Regions from separate parts of the Aeromonas genomosp. paramedia genome, predicted to be linked through region 2. Evidence: predicted binding sites of a transcription regulator. Region 2 holds the regulator's gene; each other region holds the start of a gene.
The links. Region 2 encodes sigma-54, which starts transcription at its own class of promoters, with help from an activator protein. Its sites were predicted from a motif close to TGGCACNGTTTTNGCTT; they were not measured.
Positions count from the first base shown of each region.

Region 1: glnA (glutamate--ammonia ligase) is a predicted target of sigma-54. The motif match lies at 4,155-4,171, and genes of this name have one in related genera.
Region 3: HB860_RS00825 (superinfection exclusion B family protein) is a predicted target of sigma-54. The motif match lies at 3,145-3,161, and genes of this name have one in related genera.

Region 1 is NZ_JAAROG010000028.1:75,022-81,409, forward strand. It holds gene glnG (nitrogen regulation protein NR(I)) at 1-763, opposite strand, end outside; gene glnL (nitrogen regulation protein NR(II)) at 773-1,828, opposite strand; gene HB860_RS19775 (DUF4124 domain-containing protein) at 1,915-2,490, opposite strand; gene glnA (glutamate--ammonia ligase) at 2,689-4,098, opposite strand; gene typA (translational GTPase TypA) at 4,449-6,260, shown strand.
Region 2 is NZ_JAAROG010000001.1:11,834-18,221, reverse strand. It holds gene HB860_RS00120 (BglG family transcription antiterminator) at 1-143, shown strand, start outside; gene npr (PTS phosphocarrier protein NPr) at 162-434, opposite strand; gene rapZ (RNase adapter RapZ) at 455-1,321, opposite strand; gene ptsN (PTS IIA-like nitrogen regulatory protein PtsN) at 1,362-1,808, opposite strand; gene hpf (ribosome hibernation promoting factor) at 1,811-2,098, opposite strand; gene HB860_RS00095 (RNA polymerase factor sigma-54) at 2,119-3,558, opposite strand; gene lptB (LPS export ABC transporter ATP-binding protein) at 3,624-4,349, opposite strand; gene lptA (lipopolysaccharide transport periplasmic protein LptA) at 4,362-4,880, opposite strand; gene lptC (LPS export ABC transporter periplasmic protein LptC) at 4,867-5,427, opposite strand; gene kdsC (3-deoxy-manno-octulosonate-8-phosphatase KdsC) at 5,424-5,978, opposite strand; gene HB860_RS00070 (KpsF/GutQ family sugar-phosphate isomerase) at 5,978-6,388, opposite strand, start outside.
Region 3 is NZ_JAAROG010000001.1:156,554-162,941, reverse strand. It holds gene HB860_RS00850 (tRNA(Met) cytidine acetyltransferase TmcA) at 1-399, opposite strand, end outside; gene HB860_RS00845 (HlyU family transcriptional regulator) at 396-710, opposite strand; gene HB860_RS00840 (bacterioferritin-associated ferredoxin) at 850-1,056, shown strand; gene bfr (bacterioferritin) at 1,199-1,678, shown strand; gene HB860_RS00830 (methylglyoxal synthase) at 1,994-2,452, shown strand; gene HB860_RS00825 (superinfection exclusion B family protein) at 2,516-3,103, opposite strand; yybP-ykoY riboswitch at 3,307-3,414, shown strand; gene HB860_RS00820 (sodium:calcium antiporter) at 3,503-4,489, shown strand; gene ansB (L-asparaginase 2) at 4,585-5,643, opposite strand; gene HB860_RS00810 (heavy-metal-associated domain-containing protein) at 5,773-5,967, opposite strand; gene HB860_RS00805 (LacI family DNA-binding transcriptional regulator) at 6,030-6,388, opposite strand, start outside.

The DNA of each region.
Region 1 (6,388 bases), on a different contig from region 2:
GCAGCAGCCGGGTCTGGACGTCCAGGGGCATGTCGCCTATTTCGTCGAGAAACAGGGTGCCGCCGTCGGCCTGCTCGAAGCGGCCGTGACGTATGTTGTTGGCGCCGGTGAAGGCCCCCTTCTCATGGCCGAACAGTTCGGATTCGATGAGATCCTTGGGGATGGCCGCCATGTTGAGGGCGATGAAATTCTTGTGGGCGCGCGGGCTGTGCTTGTGCAGGGCATGGGCGACCAGCTCCTTGCCGGTGCCGCTCTGGCCGTTGATGAGCACCGAGATGCTGGAGCGCGACAGTCGGCCTATGGCGCGAAACACCTCCTGCATGGCGGGAGCCTCACCGATGATCTCCGGGGTGGTGGTGGCCTCCTGCTGGCGTGCCTTGCGCTTGGTGCGTTGCTCTTTCAGATGATTCTCGGCGCGGCGCACCAGGGTGACAGCCTCGTCGATGTCGAACGGCTTGGGCAGGTATTCGAAGGCGCCGCGCTGGTAGGCGTTGACCGCGCTGTCGAGATCCGAGTGCGCCGTCATGATGATGATGGGCAGATCGGCCTGGCGGCGGTGGATCTGCTCCAGCAGGCTGAGGCCGTCTATGCCCGGCATGCGGATATCGGAGAGGATCACGTCCGGTGAGCGCATCTCCAGCGAGCTCAGCAGGGCTTCGCCATCGGCAAAGCTCTCGCATTCGAAGCCTTCGCTGCCAAGGGTGCGCTCCAGGACCCACCGGATGGAGCTGTCGTCATCGACGATCCACACTTTTGCTGTCATGAGGTTCCCTTACTTGCGAAGTGGTAGGTAGATGGTGAATTCGGTGTGGCCGGGCCAGCTGATGCAATCTATGCGTCCCTTGTGCTGATCGATCAGGTTCTGGGCGATGGAGAGGCCGAGGCCTGTGCCCCCCTCCTTGCCGGTGATCATGGGGTAGAAGAGGGTGTCGCGAATGGCATCGGGAATGCCGGGACCGTTGTCGACGATCTTGATCTCGGCGGCCAGGCGGTAGCGCTGGCCGTGGATGGTGATCTGGAAGGCGGTGCGGGTCTTGATGCGGATGAGCCCGGTCTGATCGCCGAGGGCTTCGGCGGCATTGCGGACTATGTTGAGAAACGCCTGCTGCAGCTGGTCCGGCTCCATCTCGAACTCGGGAATGCTGGGGTCGTAATCCCGCTCGATGCGGATCTGGGGCGGCAGCTCCAGATCCACCAGACGGCGCACCTGCTCCAGCACCGAATGCACATTGTGCATCTGATGGCGTCCCGGTCGCTGGGGGCCGAGCAGACGATCGACCAGCACCCTCAGCCGGTCGGCCTGCTCTATGATGATGCCGGTATATTCACGCAGGGCCGGGTCAGGCAGCTCCTTTTGCAGCAGCTGGGCGGCGCCGCGCAATCCCCCGAGGGGGTTCTTTATCTCGTGGGCCAGCCCGCGCACCAGCTCCTTGGCGGCCTGCTGCTGGGCATGTTGCTGCAGCTCCTGGCTGATCTTCTTCTGCTGATCGATCTTGCGCAGCTCCACCACCATCAGCCGCTGCTCGTGGTCGGCCATGGGGCTCACGCTGATCTCCACCAGCCTGGGCTCTCCCTCCACCACCAGGGTGACTTCGCTGTCGGTGAAGCCCTGCCCTGAAATGAGGCACTGCTTGAATCGTTGCAGGTCGAGGGAGATGTGCTCCAGCAGATGGGGCAGTTCGATCCCGATCAGTCGCCGTTCGCTGAGGGAAAGCAGCTGTTCGGCCGCCGGGTTGACGAATTGAATGCAGAGCCGCTCATCCATCAGGATGACGGCGGTCAGCAGGTTGTCCAAGAGTGTCTTGGCGTGATCCAAGCGGGTTGGCACAGGTTTCTCCCTAAAACGGTGCTTTACACCTGTTATGCACCGATATGGTGCATTGAGTTTACCCGCATCGGTGCGTCACATCACCCCTAATTGGCCTTGGGGGTGGCTTTGGGAGCCTGATTCACAGTCGTTCTATGCAGGTAAAAGGTGGCTGCTTTGGATTTAGCAAGGATCGTACCGTCTTTGGCGAGCAGCTCGAGCCGCGCCTCGTAGGCGCCGCGAGGGAGGTTCTCCACCCGGATGGCCAGGCTGTTGTGAACGAGGGGAATGGCCTTGTCGTTCAGCAGCAGGCGCACGTCATATTGCACCGGCGGCTGGGGATGGACCTGGGCCTGGAAGACGATGTTGCCCGTGTTGTCGCGCAGTGTGCTGCCCGGCTCGGGGGAGAGCAGTTCTATCTCCAGGGGTGCGGCCTCCAGGGCCTTCCTGGCATCGACGCCGGTCAGGCTGTTGAAGTCGTCGACCTGGACGGAGTGGGGCGAGGTGCCGATGAGGGGGGAGACCCGCAGGTCTATTTCCCTGGCGTTCTTGCCGGGGGGAGGGGCGTCTGTGTAATGGGTCACCCCTTGGGGATCTATCCAGGAATAGACTCTGGCCGCCTGGGCGGTGCAGGAGATCATCAGCAAGAGGCCCAGCGTCCATGTCGGGTGTACTGTTTTCATCCATCTCTCCTTGACGGGGTTCACCTTAATCCTATCAGAGAAAAAAATGTCGGGCTTATTGTCGGATCCGCGGTGAAGAATGGGCTAGACGAGCCGTATGCCCCATGCTGTGTGAGGCCATGGGTCATGATATTTCAGCCCCTTAGATAAAAAACCCGCCAGATGGCGGGTTTGTCATGATGAAGCAAGGACACCGGATTAGACGGAGTAGTACAGCTCGAACTCCAGCGGGTGCGGGGTCATGCGGACACGATCCACGTCATGCTGCTTCAGCTCCAAGTAGGAGTTGATGAAGTCGTCGCTGAAGACGCCGCCACGGGTCAGGAACTCGCGATCAGCATCCAGTGCGGACAGGGCCTCGTCCAGGGAACCGGCAACGGTCGGCACTTCTGCGGCTTCTTCCGGCGGCAGGTCATACAAGTTCTTGTCCATGGCATCGCCCGGATGGATCTTGTTGATGATACCGTCCAGACCGGCCATCAGCTGGGCAGCGAAGGCCAGGTAGGGGTTGGCAGCCGGATCCGGGAAGCGCACTTCGATGCGGCGGGCTTTCGGGCTCGGCACAACCGGGATACGGATGGAGGCAGAGCGGTTGCGGGCGGAGTAGGCCAGCATGACAGGGGCTTCATAGCCCGGCACCAGACGCTTGTAGGAGTTGGTGGTCGGGTTGGCGAAGGCGTTGATGGCCTTGGCGTGCTTGATGATGCCGCCGATGTAGTGCAGCGCCATCTCGGACAGACCACCGTACAGGTCGCCGGCGAACAGGTTGACACCGTTCTTGGCCAGGGACTGGTGGCAGTGCATGCCGGAGCCGTTGTCACCGAACATGGGTTTCGGCATGAAGGTGACAGTCTTGTTGTAGGCGTGGGCCACGTTGTGGATCACGTACTTCAGCACCTGCACTTCGTCAGCTTTCAGCGTGAGAGTGTTGAAGCGGGTTGCGATCTCGTTCTGACCGGCAGTGGCCACTTCGTGGTGGTGAGCTTCAACGACCTGGCCCATCTCTTCCAGCACCAGACACATGGCGGCACGGATGTCCTGGGAGGAGTCAACCGGCGCAACCGGGAAGTAACCGCCCTTGACGAAGGGACGGTGACCCTTGTTGCCGTGCTCGTACTCGGTACCCGAGTTCCAGGCAGCTTCTTCGGATTCGATCTTCACGAAGCTGTGGCCCATGGTGTTGGAGAAGGTGATGTTGTCGAACATGAAGAATTCCGGCTCCGGCCCGAACAGCACGGTGTCAGCGATGCCGCTGGCTTTCAGGAAATCTTCGGCACGCTTGGCGATGGAGCGCGGATCGCGGTCATAGCCTTGCATGGTGGCAGGTTCAAGCACGTCACAGACGATGTTCAGCGTGGTCTCTTCGGTGAACGGGTCCAGTTTGGCGGAGGCCGGATCCGGCATCAGCACCATGTCAGACTCGTTGATGCCCTTCCAGCCGCCGATGGAGGAGCCATCGAACATCTTGCCGTCTTCGAAGAAGTCTTCGTCGACCTGGTGGGAAGGAATGGATACGTGCTGCTCTTTACCCTTGGTGTCGGTAAAACGTAGATCAACAAACTTGACTTCGTGTTCCTGGATCAGGGCCAAAACGTTCTGGGCTGACATGCTAAGTAACCTCCGGTGTTAAAACTCTTTGGGTGAATGCGTCATCACATTCACATAAGCCAGTATCGTGCCAAGTTTGTGACAGCTTGATTTCAGGGCATTTGCACCCTTTCAGGCTGTCGGGACACCCGCTTTCATGCTTGGCTGCGCCTCAAAGTGGTGCAACCTTGGATCGTTTTGGTGCACCATCGTGGTGCGCCTACGTGCCAAGGCCATCTAAGCAGGCTTTTGGCGCGGGGTCCATGATCCAGATCCCCTGTTGTACGCGAATGGTCTGCAATTCTGCTAGGCAGATCACAAAGGCGAGAGTACAATTAGCGCCCAATTTTACCCGGTGATTTGAGGCGAGAATGTTAGAGAATTTACGCAATATTGCGATTATTGCGCACGTTGACCACGGCAAAACGACTCTGGTTGATAAGCTGCTGCAGCAATCCGGCACTCTGGATCGCACCAGCGAAGGTCAGGAACGGATCATGGACTCCAATGATCTGGAACGGGAACGTGGCATCACCATTCTCGCCAAGAACACTGCGATCCGCTGGAACGACTACCGTATCAACATCGTGGATACCCCGGGTCACGCCGACTTCGGTGGTGAAGTTGAGCGCGTGCTCTCCATGGTTGACTCCGTGCTGCTGCTGGTTGACGCCGTTGACGGCCCGATGCCGCAAACCCGTTTCGTGACCCAGAAGGCATTTGCCCAGGGTCTGAAGCCCATCGTGGTCATCAACAAGATCGACCGTCCGGGTGCTCGTCCTGACTGGGTAATGGATCAGGTCTTCGATCTGTTCGACAACCTGGGTGCCACCGATGAGCAACTGGACTTCAAGGTTGTTTACGCCTCTGCACTGAACGGTTGGGCCACCCTGGACCAAGACGTACCGTCCGACAACATGGAACCCCTGTTCCAGGCCATCGTCGACAACGTCGAAGCCCCTGCTGCGGATACCGAAGGCGGTTTCCAGATGCAGATCTCCCAGCTGGACTACAACTCCTACGTGGGCGTCATCGGCATCGGCCGTATCACCCGTGGTCGCGTCAAGACCAACCAGCAGGTCACCATCGTTGGTGCCAACGGCAAGAACCGCACCGGCAAGGTCGGTCAGGTGCTGGGTTACCTGGGTCTGTCCCGTACCGAAGTGGCCGACGCGCAAGCGGGCGACATCATCGCCATCACCGGTCTGGGCGAGCTGAAGATCTCCGACACCATCTGTGACAACAATGCCGTCGAAGCCCTGCCGCCGCTCTCCGTTGACGAGCCGACCGTGAACATGACCTTCCAGGTCAACACCTCGCCGTTCGCCGGTAAAGAAGGCAAGTTCGTCACCTCCCGCAACATCCTGGAGCGTCTGAACCAGGAGCTGGTCCACAACGTGGCCCTGCGCGTGGAAGAGACCGAAGATCCGGACAAGTTCCGCGTCTCCGGCCGTGGTGAACTGCACCTCTCCATCCTGATCGAAAACATGCGTCGTGAAGGTTACGAGCTGGCGGTATCCCGTCCGGAAGTTATCCTGCGTACCGTTGACGGCGTTCTGCAAGAACCGTTCGAAACCGTTACCGTCGACGTGGAAGAGATCCACCAGGGTTCAGTGATGGAGCAACTCGGCCTGCGTAAGGGCGAGATGACCAACATGACCCCGGATGGCAAGGGCCGTGTCCGTCTGGACTTCATGATCCCGAGCCGTGGCCTGATCGGCTTCCAGACCGAGTTCCTGACCATGACTTCAGGTACCGGCCTTCTGTACCACACCTTCGACCATTACGGTCCGCACAAGGGTGGCAGCATCGGTGAGCGTCAGAACGGCGTGCTGATCTCCAACGCTACCGGCAAGGCCCTGACCTTCGCCCTGTTCGGTCTGCAAGACCGTGGTCGTCTGTTCATCGGTCACGCGACCGAAGTGTACGAAGGCCAGGTGATCGGGATCCACTCCCGCTCCAACGACCTGACCGTCAACTGCCTGAAAGGCAAGCAGCTGACCAACATGCGTGCCTCCGGTACCGACGAAGCCCAGGTGCTGACTCCGCCGATCCGCATGACCCTGGAGCAGGCTCTCGAGTTCATCGACAACGATGAGCTGGTCGAGATCACGCCGAAGGCCATCCGTATCCGCAAGAAACTGCTGACCGAGATGGATCGCAAGCGCGCCGGTCGTGCTTGATCGATAGCTGTTTATCGACAGACCAAAGAGAGGCCTTATGGCCTCTTTTTTTATGGTCGCGCGGCGGTCTCTTGCTCCTGCATGGTCGATTTTTATGGTCGCGCGGCGGCCTCTTGCTCCCGTATGGT
Region 2 (6,388 bases):
TCGCCATCAGCAAGGCGGACTACGAGGAGGCGATGGGGCTCTACGACCTGTTCCTGGCGCTGATGAACGAAAAAGCCAGCAGGAATCTGCTGGCTTGTCGGGACTTTTACGACTTCAAGGCGCTGGCGCGCGCCGGCTCATGACGGCGGAGGAGGGGTCGCTCACTCCTCGTTGAAACCCGAGGTGAACAGCGCCACCACGGCGGCCAGGGCCTCCACCTCTTCCGGGCCTTCCACCTGCACCTCCACCTGCTTGCCCTGGGCGGAGTCCAGCATCAGCAGGCCGATCACGCTGTCCGCATCGGCCTCGATGCCGTCCTCGTTGCGCAGCAGTACATGGGCATCGAACCCCTGCACCAGCTCGAACAGCATCATGGCCGGTCTGGCATGGATTCCCAGCTTGTTTTTGACTTCTACCGAGGCGGAAACTGTCATCTGAACATCCTGTGGGTCTGTCAGGCTTGGGTGGAGCGCTTGTCCAGCGTGCGGTGACGGATCTGCACGTTCTTGCCAAGCAGTCGGAAGGTGCTGGCCAGCCGCTCGGCGATGAACACCGAACGATGCTGTCCGCCGGTACAACCTATGCCGACGGTCACATAGCTGCGATTGTTGCGCTCCAGGTGGGGCAACCAGGTCACCAGCATGTTCTCTATCTGCTGGATGAACAGCATCACGTCCGCCTGGGCCGAGAGGTAGTTGGCCACGGGCTCATCCTGACCGGTAAACGGCTTGAGCTCCGGGATCCAGTGGGGGTTGGGCAGGAAACGGGCATCGAACACGAAGTCCGCATCCTTGGGGATGCCGTATTTGAAGCCGAACGACTCGAACACCAGCACCAGCTCGTTCTCTTTCTTGCCGAGCACCCGGGTCTTGATGAGCTCGCTGAGGTCATGAATGCTGAGGTTGGTGGTATCGATGCGCAGATCGGCGGTCGAGGAGAGGGGCGCCAGCAGGTGGGTCTCTTCCCGGATCGCCTCATCCAGCGACAGCTGCTTGCGGGACAGGGGGTGCAGCCGGCGGCTCTCGCCATAGCGCTTGAGCAGGGTCCCGTTGTCTGCATCGAAGAAGAAGCTGGAAAACTCCACCCGCCCTTCGTTGCGCACCTGGGTCAGCAGGTTGTCCAGCTTGTCTGGCTGGGTCGGCAGGTTGCGCACGTCTATGCTGACCGCCAGCTTGTCATACTGGCTCTCCACCGAGACGATCAGCTGGGGCAGCAGGTTGACCGGCAGGTTATCCACGCAGTAGTAACCCAGATCCTCCAGCACCCTCAGGGCTACCGTCTTGCCGGAGCCCGAACGACCGCTTACCACTATTAACTGCATCTTGTCCCCTCACGCCAACGTGGCGGTGTCAGACCCGGCATCAGGCCGAGGTCATGATCTGATAGAGTTCTTCGTCGCTGGTCGCCTGGCGCAACTGGCGGCAGACGGCCTTGTCACCCAGCTTGGATGCCATCAGGGAAAGGGTCTTGAGATGCTGCTTGCACTCGCTTTCCGGCACCAGCAATGCAAAGAGCAGGTCAACCGGTTGATTGTCGATAGAATCGAAAGGGATGGGTTCGGAGAAGGTCATCAGCACGGCGGTCGGCGCAAAGGCGTCGTCGATCCGGCCATGGGGAATGGCGATACCGGCACCGATCCCGGTACTGCCCATCTTTTCCCGCGCCAGCAGGCTTTCGAACAGCACCTGGCGGGAGGCGCCGAGGCGCTCTGCGGCCAGCTCACTGATGATCTCGAGGGCGCGTTTCTTGCTGGTACAAGGGACCGCACTCTTGGTGCAGTCCCGACTCAGTATGTGTTCAAGTTGCATAGTTATTTTTGATTTAACTTATCTTTGTGCTTGATGATCTGCCGATCCAGTTTATCCAGCAGGGTATCAATCGCCGCATACATGTCGGCATGCTGCGAATTGGCGAACACCTCTCCCCCGCTGACGTGCAGCTTGGCTTCGGCGATCTGGTTCAGTTTTTCGACGCTCAACACCACATGTACGTTGTTGATATGGTCAAAGTGACGCTCGAGTTTGGCAAATTTGTTATTCACATAATCACGCAGAGCTTCGGTAATCTCGACATGGTGTCCGGTCAGGTTAATTTGCATAACGTCTTCCTTTTGTTTGCCTAAACCAGGCGTTTGCGCTGATTGGATGGCGGGATCAACAAGGATTCACGGTACTTTGCGATCGTGCGTCTCGCCACCATAATACCCTGTTCGGCCAGCAAATCCGCGATCTTGCTATCACTAAGCGGTTTGGCCGGGTTTTCGGCCGTCACCAGCTTCTTGATCAGGGCGCGAATTGCGGTCGATGAGCACTCTCCTCCTCCCTCCGTGTTGACATGACTGGAGAAAAAAAACTTCAGTTCAAAGATGCCACGGGGCGTATGCATGTACTTCTGGGTCGTCACCCGTGAAATCGTCGACTCGTGCATCTCCACCGCCTCGGCGATGTCGTTGAGTACCATGGGCTTCATGGCCTCTTCACCGTATTCGAAGAAGCCCTGCTGCTGCTCGACGATGCAGCTGGCCACCTTGAGCAGGGTGTCGTTGCGACTCTCCAGACTCTTGATGAACCACTTGGCCTCCTGCAAATGGGAGCGAATGAACTGGGTATCCGTGCTGCTGCGGGCATTGCGTGCCATGGCCGCATAGGCCTCGTTGACACGGATGCGCGGCGCCGAATCCGGGTTGAGCTCAACCACCCACTTCGTCCCTTTCTTGACCACGGAGACGTCCGGGATCACGTATTGCGACTCGCTCTGGATGATGCCATTGCCGGGTCTGGGCTCCAGTTGCTGGATGAGATCCAGCACCTCCTTGAGATCGCTCTCCTTGAGCCGGGTCTTGCGCGCTAGGGTGCGGTAGTCGCGGTTGCCGAGCAGGTCCATGTGCTCGCGGATCACCTCCCTTGCCTCATTGAGCCAGGGCAGATCCGGCGAGTACTGACCAAGCTGGATCAGCAGACACTCCTGCACCGAGCGCGCGGCTATGCCGACCGGATCGAAATGCTGCACCCGCTTGAGCACGGCTTCCACTTCATCCAGTTCAACTTCTACCTCTTCACTGCTGACTGCAGCCTGAATATCTTCGAGAGAGGCGGTCAGGTAGCCGGACTCGTCGATGGCGTCGATGATGGCGAGGGCGATGGCGGCATCCAGATCGCTGAACGGCGTCAGTCGCATCTGCCACAGCAGATAGTCCTGCAGGTTCTCGGTGGTTTCCCCCTGATAGACGCTGTCTTCCCCGTCATGGATGGGGCCGGCGCTCTGGGCAGTCCCGGCGGAGTAGACCTCATCCCAGGTGGTGTCCACCGGCAGTTCATCCGGCATGCTGTCCTGCGCCATGGCGTCGCTGGAGTCGAGTTGACTGGCGTCCTGGGGCTCTATCGGGCTGGTTTCCTGCGCCTCATTCTCCTCCTGCTCCAGCAAGGGGTTATTATCGAGCGCTTGCTGAATTTCCTGCTGGAGTTCCAGGGTGGAGAGCTGGAGCAGACGAATCGCTTGTTGTAATTGTGGCGTCATGGTCAGGGACTGACCGAGACGCAACTGTAATGTCGGCTTCATCTACGTCGGGATATCCTTATGTTCAGCGAGGCAGTCACCTAACAAAAATGAGGGGTGCCCCCTTACTATAGACTGAATTGATCGCCCAAATAGACGCGCTTGACCTGCTCATCGGCGAGGATGTCGGCCGGAGCGCCCTCGGCAATCATCTTGCCGTGGCTGACGATGTAGGCCTTCTCGCACACATCCAGCGTCTCTCTGACGTTGTGGTCCGTGATCAGTACGCCCAGCCCTCTTTCCTTCAGATGCTGGATGATCTTCTTGATGTCTATGACCGAAATGGGATCAACACCTGCAAAGGGTTCATCCAACAGGATGAATCGCGGCTCTGCCGCCAGCGCCCGGGCAATCTCGACCCGGCGTCGCTCCCCGCCAGACAGGCTCTGACCCAGGCTGTCGCGAATATGGGTGATGTTGAACTCTTCCAGCAACTGCTCGACCTTATCCTCACGCTCCTCGCGGCTCAACCCCTTGCGGGTCTGCATGACCCCCATCAGGTTGTCGAACACCGACAGGCGCCGGAAGATGGAGGCCTCCTGGGGCAGGTAGCCGATGCCATTGCGGGCGCGGATATGCATGGGCTGCAGGCTGATGTCCTGCTCGTCGATGGTGATGAGACCCGCATCCCGCTGCACCAGGCCCACGATCATGTAGAAGGAGGTGGTCTTGCCGGCACCATTCGGGCCGAGCAGCCCCACTATCTGGCCGGTGCCCACTTCCAGGCTCACGTCGCTGACCACCATGCGGCGCTTGTAGCTCTTCTGCAAACCCGTTGCTTTTAACACTGCCATGGCTTCTGTTTCCTACTTCTTCTGATCGGCGGGTTTGTCGAAGTTTTCTACCTGATCCGGCAGGAACACCGTTTTGACGCGCTGGGTGGGCCCCTTGCTCTCGGCGATCATCTTCTGTTTGACGATGTCGTAGCGGATGAGGTCGCCGGTGACCTGGCTGTCTTCCTGCTTGAGCTGACCGTTGCCCGTGATGGTGACCAGGCGGTTCTTCAGCTCGTAGCGAATGCTGTTGCCGTGGGCATTGACCGGCTTGCCATTGTCCAGGATCTGGAAGAAGGTGGCGGGATTGCCATAGGCGGTCATCACCTCTGCGCCCTTGTCGCCGGAGCGGATCACCACCACCTTGTCGGCCTTAATCTTGATGGTGCCCTGGGTGATGATCACGTCTTCGCTGAAGGTGATGCGGTTGTCCTGCATCTCGGCCACTTGCTTGACCGCATCCACATAGACCTTCTCGGCAAAGTCGGACTCTTTGGCGCTCACTGTACTGCACAGCAGCAGGGCCGCGAGGGCCAGATTAACGTTTTTCATTGAAATAAGTGGCATGGCCTTTATCCAGTAATTCGAAATATTTACGATCCAGATGGCCCTTCAGGCCAACGCCCTCGGTCTGGAATTCCTGACCCACTATGCTGATGTGCTGGTTGCTTCTCACGTCCTGGGTCACCAGATCCAGCTCCAGATAGGGGGTGTCCAGCGTGGAGATGAAAGACGCCGGCAGCAGGCCGTCCAGATGGACCTTGTCACGCAGGATCACGTTGTCATCTGTGTTGAGCACCCCGGTTTCGGCCGTGACCTTCCACTCGGCCTCCCCCTGCTCATCGAACATGTAGACCACCGGTTTGTCGAAGGTGGCCTGCTCGAGGATCTGGTAATACTCCGCATATTCGGACTCCAACCGCTCGGTCCGCTTGCCCTGCTCGTTGAAGCGGGTGGTGACCAGGTTCTTGGCGGTGAAGTCCGGTTGATAGTTCTCTACCTTGGCAGCCGGTTCGGGCGCCAGCTCGATCTCGCCGAGCTGCCAGGCGGCCAGCGCCGCCAGAAACAGCAGGCCGAACAGAAACGTCTGCTTGTTCATACCGAAGCCTCGGGTTGGTAGTCGCCCAGGCCCTGCGCCTGCAGGATGAGATCGCACACCTCGCGCACCGCGCCCACTCCGCCCCCGAGGCGGGTCACCAGATCGGCACGAGCCAGCACCAGCGGGTGGGCATCCGCCACCGCAATGCCGAGGCCGCAGGCCTGCATCACCGGCAGATCTATGGTGTCGTCCCCCATATAGGCGGCCTGCTCCGGTGTCAGGCCCAGCTTGGTCAGCAGCGCCTCGAAGTGGGGCAGCTTCTGATCCGCCCCCTGCACCAGGTGCCGCACCCCCAGGCCCCTCATCCGATCGCTGACGATACGGGAGTTGCGCCCTGTGATGATGGCGATCTCGATGCCGGCGTTGAGCAGGGCACGCATGCCAGCACCGTCGCGGGTGCAGAAGGTTTTCAGCTCTTCCCCCTGGTTGCCCATATAGATGAAGCCATTGGAGAGCACCCCATCCACGTCACACACCAGCAGGCGGATCTGCGCCGCCTTCTCGTACTGGCTGCGCGTCACCGGACCATAGAGGGTCGGTACGTCTTGCATCAAATCACCCCGGCTCTCAGCAGGTCGTGCATGTTGAAGGCGCCAAGTGGTCGCCGTTCCTCATCCACCACCAGCAATCCGTTAATCTTTCTGGTTTCCATCAGTTTGACGGCCTCGGCCGCCATCATCTCAGGCCCTACGGTAACACAGTTGGCCGTCATTACGCGGCTGATCGGGGTGTGGTGAATGTCCACCTGCAGATCCAGGATCCGGCGCAGGTCACCGTCGGTGAACAGACCGGCCAGCAGCCCCTGCCCATCCACCACAGCCGTCATGCCGAGCCCCTTGCGGCTCACTTCCAGCAGCGCCTGGCTGATGGTGGCATCTATCCCCACCCGGGGCAACAGCTCGCCACTGTGCATCAGATCGCCGACCCGCAGCAGCAGCCGCTTGCCCAGCGATCCGCCCGG
Region 3 (6,388 bases), 140 kb from region 2:
AAAACCATGGCTCGCCAGCTTGGCATCCTCAGGCTGGGCGACCAGTCGCAACCTGTCCGGATCCGGGTAGGCTGGCCACTCATCTCTGGGAGGCGTCAGCAACAGCAGCAGCCCACCGGCGCGCAGCGTGCCCGCCAGGGCGCCGAAGGCATCGGGATGAAAACCGCTGAAGGCGTTGAACACCAGGGTATCGCACTCCTGACCGAGCCGTTGTAGCGCCTTTGCAGCGGGCAACGGCCCATGGTGCTCGGGGCCATCCCCCAGCCAGAAGACAGCCTCCCCCAGCAAGGGTTCGGCGCGGGTGATGCAATCGGCTTCGAGCCCTTCCAGCCAGATCAGGCGACGCTCACCGGCGTGAGCGAGAGCCTGGCGCAACAGATCCACCTCGGCAGGGATCATGAGGCTGAACTGTCGCCAGGCTTCACCCGCAGCTCAAACATGCGCTCCCCCATCTGATCGATGAAGGTATGGGCTTTTTGCACCATGAAGCGCTCGGCGTCGGCTGGGTTGGCGAACAGATCGGAGCGGATGAAGCGATGAGTCTGTAATTGCCCGTCGATCTCCCTGGTGATGCGACCGGCCAGCCTGTACTGCCCCCCTTCCGCCATGGGTTCGGGATAGATGAGATAGCCGGCGTATTCGGTGGGCGTGACATCAACTATCTGGGCAGCTTGCCCCTTGAACAGGGCACTGAATAGTTTCTTGAGCATCTTGGTCTCCTCTCTGATGGTTGCATTCTCCTCAAGGGGGGAATCACTGGCAAGCAGGGGATCTTATTACCATTCGTTCTTTGCATTACGAACCATTCTCATTTAGATTTCATCTCATTCCAGCATGAGGTCCATTAATATGTACGTGTGTTTGTGCCGCGGCATCACAGATAACCAGATCCGCAAGGCGGTACAGGCAGGCAAGACCGAGTTCAGACAGCTGAAACAGTCGCTGGAAGTCGGTGCCCAATGTGGCAAGTGCGTGCGCATGGCGATGGAGATCATCGCCACCGAGATCGACAAGCTGGAGTCGGAGCAGGCGCCCCTTTATTACGAAGTGGCCTGAAGCGCCTCTTCCTGACCCCTTCACTTCATCGAGCGGATGCTCTCCCTTGCAGGGGAGCCGATTCGCCATCTTCTTATGGTCATTTTTCTCGACTACGCTCTAGTGATCGGTGCCCTAGGCTCGAACACGAGGAGTAATGTCGATGAAAGGAGATCCCAAAATCATTGCCCACCTCAACAAGGTGCTGGCCAATGAGCTGGTTGCCATCAACCAATATTTCCTGCACGCCCGCATCTACGATGACTGGGGCCTCAAGGGGCTCGGGCACAAGGAATATCATGAGTCCATCGATGAGATGAAGCATGCCGACGAGCTGGTCAAGCGAGTGCTGTTTCTGGAAGGACTACCCAACTTGCAGGATCTGGGCAAGCTGCGCATCGGTGAGACCGTCGAAGAGATGTTGCGCTGCGACCTGTCACTGGAAATGGATGCCATCCCCGACCTGAAAGTGGCCATCACCTATGCCGAGTCCGTCCATGATTACGTCAGCCGTGACCTGTTCCAGGAGATCCTGGAAGACGAGGAGGAGCACGTCGATTGGCTGGAAACCCAGCTGGACCTCATCGCTCGCATCGGCCTGGAAAATTATCAGCAATCCCAGCTTCATACCGCATCATCCTGAGTGCGGATGTCATCAAGATCTGCCCCCAACCCGCCAAGGCGGGTTTTTTCTGGGCCGCCAGCTTAAAACCCAGGCATGAATCTGAAACATACGGGCATTACTGTCTGCCAGGCAGGTGGCCAACCGGGTGGTTTTCCCAAGTCAGCAAACCCCTTCACGGCACGGGGCGCACCGCCGGGCTCGGTGAACGAGGCACGGCTCCAAGCCGGATTGAACCATTGCAGTGATCACAGTTACGATGCAGGGCAGAGCAGCACACGCCGCTTTCGATTAGGATACGGCCCTATTCCCATCACTTTGCTACGGATGATTTCCATGGAACTGATTGCACGTGAGATGGCGCCCCACAAGCGGGTAGCCCTGGTGGCTCACGACAACATGAAGACCCCATTGCTGAACTGGGTGCTGCGCCGCAAGGAGGAGCTCAAGCTCCACCACCTCTATGCGACCGGCACCACCGGCACCCTGCTCGGCAAGAAGGCGCAACTGCCCATCACCTGCCTCTTTTCCGGACCCATGGGGGGCGATCAGCAGCTCGGCGCCCTCATCGCCGAAGGGAAGATCGACGTGATGATCTTCTTCTGGGATCCCCTCAATCCCGCGGCGCACGATCCGGATGTCAAGGCACTGCTGCGCCTCGCGGCGGTCTGGAACATCCCGGTCGCCACCAACGAAGCGACGGCGGACTTCATCATGGACAGCCCGCACATGCAGCAGGCATTCAGCGTCCAGGTGCCCGACTACGCCGGTTATCTCAAGGCAAGAACCGAGTAGCCCCAACCAGATAGCAAAGAGCCGGACAGTGTCCGGCTCTTTCGTTTGAAGGATGGTGGCGGCTCAGCGCTGGAAGCTCTTCTGGGCGAACTTGGGTCTGGCATTCATGATCTGCTCCACCTGCTCGTCGCTCATCTTGCCGCGCGACAGCCCCAGCACCTTGTAGGTCAGCAGCGGCCGGGCCGGCAGCGCAATCATCAGGGCGCGGATCTGGTTTTCGTCCTCTTTCTCTCGCACCGGCTTGCCATAGGCATAGGTCAGCACCCCGGCATCCATCAGGTTTTTGACGGCAGGCTCGGTGATCGGCAAGTTTATGACGCTTTTCCGTTGCAGCACGAACTCGCGCAGCACTGCCTTCTCGTTGAAGTCGAGGAAACCAATCATCTGGGCCAGTTGATCCTGCTGGCGGCGGGACTGCCACTCGTCACAGGCCCACTCCCAGGCGATCAGGAAACCCTGGCTGCAGAAGTAGGAGATGGCGATCAGCATGCCGACCCCCAGCCAGGCGGCGTGAGCCGTGGCCCACTGACTGACGGCGCCTTTCATCAGCCCGGCCGGGAACAGCAATATGATGCTGCAGCAGAGCAGCAGCCAGACCATCAGCCAGTTGAGGCGATTCAGCTGATAAAAATGTTGGATCCACCGTTTCATCGTTCACCCTTCCCAAGTCAATGTGGACAGTAGTCAACTCATAGCAATCCCTGTGCCAAGGCGAGGATCCTGTGGGCGGGATCCGGATCCTGGCGAGCAGACTGGTGGGATTGGTCGCTGGCCAGGTTACATCCCCTTACAAGTTGCCGGGGGGATGAGCCGCCATTTTCCTTGTGGGGTGACCCGTCTCTTGGTAAAAACCCCGCACTGTCATTGGGGAGTAGCAACCCGCCCGTGATCCGGGCCGGGCTCATGTCAACATTCTTGGATCTGCCGATCCATGGCATGGGCGGCGATAGCATCTATCGTCCTGCAAGACCTTTGGCCTCGATACGCAAGCCAGCCGGGCGAGCCGTATCGGGTCCATCGGTTGTTCTGCTCGCCTGGCGGTTGCCCATTATGCTGATCACCCTGCTGTTATTTCTGCTCTCTGCCGCCACCATCTACCTCGCCTGCGAATATTTCGTCAACGGTATCGAATGGACCGGCCATCACCTCAAGTTCTCCCAGAGCGCCACCGGCTCGCTGCTGGCGGCCCTCGGCACTGCCTTGCCCGAATGCATAGTCACCCTGAGCGCGCTGCTGATGGGGGATGCCCCCGCCCAGCAACAGATAGGGATAGGGGCCGCCCTCGGCGGTCCCCTGGTGCTCTCCACCATAGGCTATGCCGCCGTCGGCCTGACCCTGCTGCTGTGCATGAGCCCTGAGCACAGGGCCATAGATGGCGAGGTGCAGCGCGAGATAGGTCGGGATCAGGCCTGGTTTGTCGGCATCTTCCTGGTGGCGGTGGCCCTCGGCATGGTGGCCTTCACCGGCAAGACCTGGCTGGCCCCGCTGTTCGTGCTGGCGTACCTCCTCTATGTGCGGCGCGAGCTGAAACAGACCGACAGCCACGAGACCCAGTTGCCCTCCCCCCTAAAGCTGGATCCCAAGGCCGGCACCCCGGTCCTTCGCAAGGTGCTGCTGCAGACCCTGGGAGCCCTGGTGGTTGTCGCTCTGGCGGCGCAGCTGTTCGTCCATCAGCTGGAGAGCATGGGTGAGCTGTTCGGCCTCTCCCCCGTGCTGGCGGCCCTGCTGCTGAGCCCGGTGGCGACCGAGATGCCCGAGCTGATGAACGTGCTGATCTGGGTGCGGCAGGGCAAGCATCGGCTGGCGCTGGCCAACATCTCCGGCGCCATGATGATCCAGGGCACCATTCCCAAGGCGTTCTGCCTGCTGTTCACCCCCTGGTTGCTCGACAGCACCATGCTGGTCTCCTCCCTGGTGACCCTGCTGGCGGTGGCACTGCTGTGGTGGGGCTTCAGCTACGGGCGGATGACGGCGGGCAGGCTGGCCTGCGTGGGGCTGGTGTATCTGGGGTTCTGCGGCTGGCTGATGGTGAGCTGAAGGCACCTGGCATCTGAACATGGCGCCATAAGCAAGGGCAGGATCGGATCCTGCCCTTTTTTCATGGATTTAGGTTAGCGGGTTGAGCCCCGGGATCAGAACTGCTGGAACCAGCGCTGGATCTGGGCCGGATCCTTGCTCTGGGTCAGGGAGAGCATCAGCAGGATACGCGCCTTCTGCGGGTTCAGGGTGCCGGCGGCCACGAAGCCGTACTTGGCGTCATCGATCTCGGCATCCAGAGTGGTGGCGCCGGTCGGCACGCGGGCGGAGCGCACCACCCGGATGCCATCCTTGCTCGCCTTGGCCAGGGTGTCGAACAGGCTGTGGTAGAGGTTGCCGTTGCCCACCCCGGCGCTGACGATGCCGTCAAACTTGGCATCCACCATGGCTTTGGCCGGCAGATCGGTGGCGTTGGCATAGTTGTAGACGATGCCCACTTGCGGCAGCTTGTCGAGCTTGCTCACGTCGAACGGGGTCTTGCTGGTGTGCAGGCGGGCCGGGCTGCGCTGGTAGTCGATCTTGCCGTTGTGGATGTAACCCAGCGGGCCGAAGTTGGGGGCGGCAAAGGTCTGCACCCCTGTGGTATTGGTCTTGGTGACGTCGCGGGCATCCAGCACGGTATCGTTCATGGCGACCATGACGCCACGGCCCTTGGAGCTGGGGTCGGAGGCGGTGACCACGGCGTTATACAGATTCAGCGGGCCGTCGGCGCTCATGGCGGTGGAGGGGCGCATGGCGCCGACCAGCACCACGGGCTTGTCGCTCTTGACGGTGAGGTTGAGGAAGTAGGCGGTCTCTTCCATGGTGTCGGTGCCGTGGGTGATGACGATGCCGTCCACGTCATCCTTGGCCAGCAGCTCGTTGACCCGCTTGGCCAGCTTGAGCCACACCTCGTCGTTCATGTCCTGGGAGCCGATCTTGACCACCTGCTCCCCCTGCACGTCGGCCACGTTCTTCATCTCGGGCACGGCGGCGATCAGGGTCTCGATAGCCACCTTGCCCGCTTCATAGTTGGACTGGGTGGCTGACTGTCCCGCACCGGCTATGGTGCCACCGGTCGCCAGGATATGAACCTGCGGCAGGGCCATGGCCAGGGGGGAGAGGGTCATGCCGAGGACGACGGCGAGCAGGGTCTTGCGGATAGGGTGAGTCATGCTGCAATCCTTTTGGGTTAGTTGACGGCAGCATTTTCATCCAACTAGGCTCGTTTTTAAGTGATCACTCTCAACAATAAAAACAAGTAAACAGAATATTGGTCTGATTTTTACCCATATAGGGATAAATCACTCCGCACTAAATCCCTTGGCTTCGATCAGCGCGATCAACTCGTCCCTGCTCAGCTCGCTCTCGATGACGGCCTTGCGGCTGCCAAAATCGACCCGAGCCTGGCTGACGGCACTTTGAGCCAGCAGCGCCTTCTGCAGGCTGGCGGCGCAGCCACCGCAGGACATGCCGGAGACGGTGAGTTCTATGGTCATGGGATATCTCCTCTGTGGATATGTCCCCAGCCTAAAGCTGACGCCCGCAGCAAGGTCAAGCCCTAGCGGGCCACCACGGATTCACGCACCACCAGGCGTCCCTGGAATTTCTGCTGTTCATCGGCCGGTCGCAGACTCTGCGCCAGCTGTGCTTGCAACACCCGCACGCTCTCCTGGGCCAGCCGCTCACTCGGGTATTCGATGCAGGTCAGCGGTGGGGTCAACTGGCTCGCGAGGGCGGAGCCTTCCAGGCTGATGACGGAGACATCCTGAGGAATATGGAGGTTGAACTCGCGCAGCAGCCGCATGGCGTCGGCAGCCTGGGCATCTTGCTGCACCACCAGCGCGGTGAAGGGCAGGTAGCGATTGAGCAAGCCGAGCAGCGCCTGCTGGTTGTCGGTACCGTCGATCACCAACTGGC